2 regions of the Sporosarcina sp. P12(2017) genome follow, and region 2 is predicted to be linked to the other one. Evidence: riboswitches for the same ligand, from Rfam matches in the RefSeq annotation. Region 2 holds a riboswitch; the other holds the start of a gene.
What was found. Region 2 has a riboswitch for FMN ahead of ribD (bifunctional diaminohydroxyphosphoribosylaminopyrimidine deaminase/5-amino-6-(5-phosphoribosylamino)uracil reductase RibD). Riboswitches for the same ligand answer to the same signal wherever they lie in the genome.

Region 1 (4,217 bases), on a different contig from region 2:
AGGGAAAAGCACCGAGAAAACTTGGCTGTTTGCGATTGCGAAAAATGTCTCGATTGACTATTTCCGAAAACAATCCACAATCAACAAGCATGCAAACATTCATTTCGATTGGGAAACAGAGCAATTAGCTTCAACTGACCGCTTGCCTGAACATTTGATTGAAGCAGATGAGGAGCAGAAGCAAGTGCTTGAAGCGTTGCACACCTGTACGGGTGATCAGAAAATGGTCATCCTTATGCGCTTCTTTCAGGATCTTTCAGTCGCTGAAACGGCTGAAGTTCTGGGCTGGACTGAAAGCAAAGTAAAAACGACGCAGCATCGTGCAATCAAAGCATTACAAGTGAGGTTGGAAGCGCGTTCCGCGAGGGAGGGGTGATGAGATGAGCAATGACAAGTGGAATGAAGATACTATCGAGAAACGTTTACGTAATATGCCCGTCGTGAAAGATCAGCGTTCCAAAGACGAGATTATGCAACGATTAAAAGAAGATGCGAGACTTTCTGAGCCAAACGGACCGAAGAAGAGACCGTCGAAATCCAAGTGGCCATCAATTATTGCAGCTGTTGCGGCGATTGTATTGCTCACCATCATCGTGCCGACATTCATTCAGCAAAACAATGAAGTATCGATGGATAAAGCAACGACAGAGGAATCGGCTGATCCTATCGTGATGGAGGATAGTGAAGAAATGCAGTCGAATGAAGCGAGTGATGCATCCGTGTTTACAAAGCAGGTTTCAGCGCCGCTCTCATACGCCGCTTATCCTGCCGACATCTTGGATCACACAGCGTTTCATATTGGCTTGGCTACCGATCAGGCAACCATTGTCCCCGTAACATTCCTAATACCGAATGAACGTCTCCCTGAAGGCGTAGAGACATCACCGGATGCAGTCGCGCTGTATAATGAGTATGCGAATACAATAGATGAAGAGGCGCTCGGTTTTACAGAGTATCATCCGTATAAAGCGATGATATCTTCGAACGGTAATCAAGTTCAAATGAAGTTCACTGCGGACCATACCTATGATAGATCGAGTGCGACACTTGAAATGTTGAATCTGTCCGTGCAAAATACGTTTCAAGGATACGATGAAATACAGTTTTTACAAGAAGATGCATCGCCAATGACGTTTGATCAAATAGGTCAAGTGGATGAACCGATCGGCTTGTCAGGAGTGGCTTCGCGTCAAGCGTATTATCGATTTGTAAAATCAGATGGAGAAGCGGTACTCTCCACTAATTTTGGTAAGACTTCCGAAACGGTGGAGCAAGCTTTGAATGATATGAAGAAGTCACCGAATGATATCTATTCAACTGTGGTCCCTGAAGGAATAGACTTCACGGTTAAAGAAGTTAAAGGTATTGTCAACGTGAAATTTACTGAAGTGCTTGATTTAGATAAGTTGCAATCAGAAGAAGCAATGCAACTACTAGACGGCATCTTGTTGACGGCGGCAAGTTTCGATAAACAGGTAGAATTTGATCAAGTCGCGCAGGAACAATGGAATAAATTTGACTTCACTCGGCCATTGGAAAAGCCGTTTGGGGCAAATCCAAAGTATCTAATTAACGAATAATTCTGTTTTGTAAACTTGTGAAGTTTACAAAACAGTTTTTTTACGCTATAATAGGTTCATAATTAAATATTGATTCATCTTCGGGGCAGGGTGTAATTCCCGACCGGCGGAAATGAAGTAGAATTCTACTTTTAGCCCGCGAGCTTAACGGCTGATTCTGGTGAGATTCCGGAGCCGACAGTATAGTCTGGATGGGAGAAGGTGAAGGTGCAGCCATCTTTTTGTGTACGCAAAAGTGGTGCTTGTTTCCTGACGGATAAGTTTGTAAATTATCTGTTCTTAACAGTGCATTTTACTCTCCCTAAAGCATATTTTGCTTTAGGGATTTTTAGCGGAACAATAGATGAGCCAGCCTTTCCTCTTTTGAAGTGAATCGCAAAAGGAGAGAGGAACAAGTGAATAACAAGAAGTTACGTAAGCTAATTTTGGTGGCAATATTGGGAAGTATTTCAACTGTATTAATGCAGTTCAACTTTCCGATCCCGGCAATGCCTGGATTTTTAAAGATTGATTTTAGTGAGATCCCTGCTGTTATGGCAATCATGACGATGGGACCTGTTGCAGGTATAGGCGTAGAGCTATTGAAGAACGTCATGCACTGGTTCTTATCAGGAAGCCCGACAGGAGTACCGGTAGGAGAAGTCGCAAACTTTGTGACAGGTGTATTATTCATAATGCCAATCTACTGGATTTTCACGAAGTATCGTTCAGCTAAAGGTCTTGCATCAGGTTTGATCGCAGGTACAGTAGCAATGGCAATAGGTATGAGCGTATTAAATTACTTAGTGTTCTTGCCAATGTACACATATTTCCTAGGTATGCCAGCAGTTACAGGCGACTCGCTGTATCAGATGATCATATTGGGAATCTTACCGTTCAACCTGATCAAAGGTGTCATGCTATTAGCCATCACGTTGATGTTATATAGAAGCATGGAGAAGTGGATTCTCCAGCAACAAAAGAAGTTATCATTCTAAACAAATATGCGCCAGTCTTCCAGAATATTAGGGAGACTGGCGTTTTTTATGCTAGAAGAGAAATTGATATAGTAACGTCAGTAGATTTCCACACCAGCTGGGGAGCGCGGCCATCTTCTGTTGCAATCCTTACATAAAAGGTGGATACATCTAGTTCACTCACATATCAAATGCAAATCCCCATGCCAATACTAATGCCAACCTTATTAATTAATTCAACGCATTAAAAAACAACACATCCAATAGTAGGAAGTGTTGTCGGGATTGAATCAATCTTCATATTTTAATGGATCGCCTTCGAAGGCCTCATCCGCAATTTTAATTGAATCGGTAGGGCAGCCATCATATGCATCCTCGAGATCCTCCATCAGTTCTTCTGGAACTTCAGTGTTTCCCGTGTTATCATCTAAAATAACAAATGCAATCCCCTCATCGTCATAATCATAAATATCCGGCGCAGCAGCCCCGCACGCCCCGCAGGCTATACATGTATCCTGATCGACAATCGTATACTTTTTGCTAGACATTTGTCTTTCTCCCTTCTTCCATTCACTCAACCTATTTTGTATCTACTCTATTCTAAAGCTGTTTTCATCACTTTTCAACAAAAAAACGTTATTTCTTCAGGGGGGGTAGCTCAAATGAGTTTCGATTCCATCTTATTAACGATCTTCCAACGTCTCCATGGTGAGCGTTCAGCGCAAGGTGTCTACCATATACTTCGTGGAAAACGATCGGGACAGACGTTACAGGACGTTGAATATTATCAAGTCAAATCATACTATGCATTGTTGCCACAATTGACAGCAAGCGAATTCCAGCAAGCGTTAGAGCGGATGCAAGCGGATGACCTAATATATATAAATGAACTCGTCTATGTGACAGCAAAAGGTCAGATGGCGACAGGTAGCGAAATGTGGCGATTTAATGGCTGGAATTACCGCGGGCGAGAAAGAGAGTTCGCCAGACGGTTGGCGTTGCTAGTTCAGACATTGTCCAATTTACGCAGTAGTGAAACAATGTTCATGCCAATCCAGAAGGAGTTGCCTACGCAGCAATTTGTCAAAGGGTTCTTACGTAATCAATCAAGTAGCATGATCAGCCTATCCACGTCACTGCGAAAAGAATTGGAACATGTGCTAACTAATTCCTCATTAACAGATTTACAACGTATGATAGTGAGCAGTCGATTAACGGGGTACCGGCTCACTGCGTCTACTTGGGAACAGATGACGGATAGTGTAAATCTACCGGTTAAGACTATACAATTGTACTATATAGAAGCATTACATATTATGCTCGATTTCATACAACAGCGACCCAACTTGTCGTTGCTGACAGAATTAGCGGCAGGTTGTAAAGTGGACACATATTTGACTCAATCTGCAGAACGGACACGGAAACTATTCGAGCGGGGCTATTCGGTAGAGCAAATTGCTTCTTTACGAAATTTGAAATTAAGTACAATAGAAGATCATTTCATTGAAATGGCAGCGAATATGGATGGCTTTCCATATAAAGATTTTGTAACGGAAGAACAAATAGATGCAGTTTGGCGTCATGTTGAACAGTTGCAGACTAAACGTTTGCGTTTGTTGAAACAGCAGTGCCCAGAATTATCGTATTTCCAACTGCGATTAATCATCATGATCGGAAGGAG
Region 2 (4,217 bases):
ATTCCGGTATGGGTGGAGTGGTGATCGATACTGATTGTAAACGCCGTACCATGTGAATCCGTATTGTTATCGGTCATCATCTGCAAGCCTAGTTGGGCTGCTTTCTGTTCTGTTATCGGTACACAAATCAAGCCTCGACCTTTCGTTGCCATGAAGTTGATGATTTCAGGCGTAATCTGGTCGGCCAATGCCACGAAATCCCCTTCGTTCTCTCGATCTTCGTCATCCACTACGATCACAACTTTACCTTGTCGTAAATCTTCTAATGCTTCTTCAATTGTATGAAACATCCACATTCACTCCTTCACATAAATCCATGTTGTTGTAAAAAATCCTTCGACATTGTTTGACCCGCATCTTGTCTCTTTCGCAACATATTCTCAACATATTTCGCAAGCATATCGCATTCAAAGTTGACTACATCCCCTACCGGCTTTTTCGAAATGACTGTCATTTCCTGCGAATGTGGAATCAACGAAATCGTAATATCCGTATCTTTCACTTCGAAGATCGTCAATGAAGTACCATCCAATGCGATAGAGCCTTTATGTAATAAATAGGGATCATATCCTTGCGGTAATGACAGGCGTATATATAATGCATTATCAACTGTTCGCTTATCACGGATCGTGGCTATTCCATCTACGTGTCCCGTGACAAAATGTCCACCGAACCTGCCATTTGCCGCGAGTGCCCGCTCCAAATTCACAGGACTTCCCATCGCTAATTGTCGTAGTGAAGTAGAGGATACGGTTTCAGGCATGACGTCCGCTGCAAATCGGTCTTTCGAAAAGCTCTTTACCGTCAAACAGACACCATTGACTGCGATACTGTCCCCAACTCTCACATCTGTCAATACAAGAGATGCTGCTATCGTTAGTGTCATAGACTGAGCACCAGGTTGTATTTGCTGAACTGAACCAATCTCTTCAATTATTCCTGTAAACATTGTTTAATCACTCTCTTTCGGTACAGCTACGATTTTAATGTCTGGACCGATCATTTCCACACTTTCAAATGTTAGCGGAAGTGCCTCATTCATCATTAGAGGATCCAGCCCGCCAATTGGCGTCAAAGACCCAATTCCACCAAGTAATTTTGGCGCCACATAGCAAATGACTTTCTGTACAGCTCGCGCTTTTACAAATGAAGCATTAATAGCGGCGCCACCTTCTACAAGCAATGTCATGACACCACGTCTTCCTAGCTCTAGTAGAATATCTTCTACAATTAGCTGAGGTTTCTGCATTCGGATGATCTGGACATGCGGCTTCTTGAGTAACTTTTCACGTGATAATTCCGCATATTTTCCGCAAAAAATCCACGTCGGTGCTTCTGCGTTTTGAATGATCTGGCTAGATTCCAGTGTTCGTAAAGATGTATCTAAAATAACTCGAATAGGATGTTGTCCACCTAGGGGCAGTCTGGTGGTGAGAAGAGGATTATCATGAAGAAGCGTTTGCACACCTACTAAAATTGCATCTTGCGTATGGCGAAGCTGATGGACATCGAGTCGCGCTTGCTCACTCGTCACCCATTTGCTATCTCCTTTTGAAGTCGCAATTTTACCGTCTATCGTCATAGCTGTTTTCATTGTCACATGAGGTGTTTTATTTTTAATAAAATGAAAAAATGGTGCATATAGGTTTTTAGCAAGTTCAACGGAAACCGATTCGGTTACTTCTACTCCTGCCTCACGAAGTTTTGCAATGCCTTTACCTGCTACAAGCGGATTCGGATCCGCTGTTGCGACGAAGACACGTTTGATACCCGCTTGAATAACGGCATCTGCACAAGGTGAAGTTTTACCGGTGTGTGAACACGGTTCAAGTGTTACATACAAATCAGCATCCGTTGCTTTGGCTCCAGCCATATCTAGCGCCACTCGTTCGGCATGGCGCTCTCCCGCTTGTAAATGTGCGCCCATTCCAATGATCCGGCCCGCTTTTACGACAACCGCACCTACAGGTGGATTAGGAGAGGTTTGACCTGCCACATTTTCCGCGAGTTGCAAAGCCATTTCCATATAATTTTGATTCATTGAGCAACACTCCAACTTACGGTATTCCTCTAGTGACAATTCTACATACAAAAGCCCCGCAAAAGAGTATGCGGGGCTTGTAACCATGACTAAATAAACGTTATAAACAGTAATGAAAATCATTACATGTAGTATATACGCACTGTTCCTTCTCTCATCCAGACTTTAACTGTCGGCTTTGGAGTTTCACCAAATCCACCTTCTGCTTTATATAAAGCATCCGGGTCACGGACTAAGAGCTTGTAAGCTCATCACCGTCGGTAGGGAATTACGCCCTGCCCCGAAGGAAACTTATTCGATTAATTAAGAGTCTAGCACATGTGATGACTAAATAACAACAACTGAATAATTATTCAGATAAAAATACCCATTTGTCTACTGTAAATCGTTCCACTGCTTCCATGTTTGGGATGTACCCGATTCCATCTCCTGTCGGAACCGTAATATAACCTTCATTAGCCACTACTTCTGGTGTAATAATATCTTGTTCCCAGTAACGTGAAGACCCCGCTGTGTCACCAGGGAGCGTGAAATTAGGTAATGTTGTCAATGCTATGTTTTGCGCTCGGCCAATACCCGATTCCAGCATGCCGCCACACCATACATCGATCCCTTTTGTAGCACAATAATCATGAATTTTCTTCGCTTCTGACAAGCCACCCACTCTACCAGTTTTCACGTTAATAATTTTACAACTACCCAGTTCGATAGCTTTACGCGTATCTTCCAACGAATGAATACTTTCATCTAGACAAATTGGTGTCTTAATTTGCTTTTGTAGTGTTGCGTGATCGATAATATCGTCGGAAGCAAGTGGTTGCTCAATCATCATCAAATTAAACTGGTCCAGTTCTTTCAACAACTCTACATCGTCTAGTGTATAAGCAGAGTTCGCATCTGCCATTAATGGCACATCAGGATAGGCTTCTCGAATGGCGCGAATCACTTCCACGTCATATCCAGGTTTGATTTTCACTTTAATGCGCTTATATCCCTCTTCTATAAATCCATTAATGTTGGCCAATAAATCTTCAACATGTTCTTCAATTCCAATGCTGATACCGACTTCAATACGTTGCCGTTTCCCTCCAAGTGCTGCAGCTAGCGTCATATGGTGATGTTTCGCATATACATCCCATATCGCTCCTTCAATTGTCGCTTTAGCCATATTATTTTTGCGGATATGCCCAAATAAGTCACTAACCTCATCGGGATGTGTAATAGTCTTGCCAAGTACTGCAGGAATCAGGAAATCACGCAGCATGTGAATCGTCGTTTCGGTCGTTTCTTCACTATACCAAGGTGCCGTAAACGCAACCGACTCTCCCCATCCCTCATACCCATCCGCGTCCGTGACAGTTGCCAAAAGAAAATCTTTCTGCTGTATCGTTCCGAAACTTGTTGTAAATGGATGTTTCATCGTCATATTCATTCTACGAATTGTAATCGAGTTAATTTTCATTGGATAAGCTCCTTTAATTTTGCAACGGAATGATGGATCGCTTACAGAAACGATAGTATTGGACAGGTTCTTCTGTTCTGCATACATCGACCAAAGCGAACCCTTCATCACACAGTTGTTGAAATATATTTCTCGTTTCCATTCGCCATTCATAGGCCAATTGCGGATTTTCTTTCTTCATCAATTGAATTTGTTTGGGTACTGGCACTTCTATCGCTTCTGCCTCCAGCCAATCATTCATTTCCGGCAAAAGTACGACAGGGTGTGAATCTTCACTCAAGTGAATTTGAAAAGGACGACTATATGTGAGATCAGGTTGCCATTTCTCTAACACACGCGGACTATCAATCCACCAGGCCACTTGAAAACGATCAGTCGGTAAGCCTTTGTTTAACCCATCGTCCATACTCCCATAGCAATTAACTATATAGTCATAACACACACCGTATAACTTCGCAGTATTTAAGTAGGCGTTGCGACTTTCGAGTGGATCGAATGTCCAGACGATCAATCGATATCCCATTTCCCGCGCCAGACGAAGTTGTTCTTCTTTTAAAAGCTTACCAATGCCCATCATCTGAAATTCTTCATCTACCGCAAGCATGTGAGAGCATAAATATACTTCCCCTTCTGAATATCCTGCAAAGCTATAGGAATAGCCGATCAAACGATTTTCTAGAAATGCTCCGACAATTAAGCCACCATTTTTGACTG

Region 1: linked by a shared signal. The riboswitch ahead of CSV80_RS13070 (ECF transporter S component) and the one ahead of ribD (bifunctional diaminohydroxyphosphoribosylaminopyrimidine deaminase/5-amino-6-(5-phosphoribosylamino)uracil reductase RibD) in region 2 are both predicted to bind FMN.

What each region holds. Positions count from the first base shown of each region.
Region 1 covers NZ_PDYL01000016.1:28,926-33,142, forward strand. The annotation lists gene CSV80_RS13060 (RNA polymerase sigma factor SigX) at 1-376, shown strand, start outside; gene CSV80_RS13065 (GerMN domain-containing protein) at 381-1,580, shown strand; FMN riboswitch at 1,653-1,787, shown strand; gene CSV80_RS13070 (ECF transporter S component) at 1,976-2,557, shown strand; gene CSV80_RS13075 (ferredoxin) at 2,827-3,084, opposite strand; gene CSV80_RS13080 (YpbB family protein) at 3,199-4,217, shown strand, end outside.
Region 2 covers NZ_PDYL01000022.1:25,461-29,677, reverse strand. The annotation lists gene CSV80_RS15470 (bifunctional 3,4-dihydroxy-2-butanone-4-phosphate synthase/GTP cyclohydrolase II) at 1-290, opposite strand, end outside; gene ribE (riboflavin synthase) at 305-949, opposite strand; gene ribD (bifunctional diaminohydroxyphosphoribosylaminopyrimidine deaminase/5-amino-6-(5-phosphoribosylamino)uracil reductase RibD) at 953-2,041, opposite strand; FMN riboswitch at 2,184-2,333, opposite strand; gene menC (o-succinylbenzoate synthase) at 2,391-3,503, opposite strand; gene CSV80_RS15450 (GNAT family N-acetyltransferase) at 3,517-4,217, opposite strand, start outside.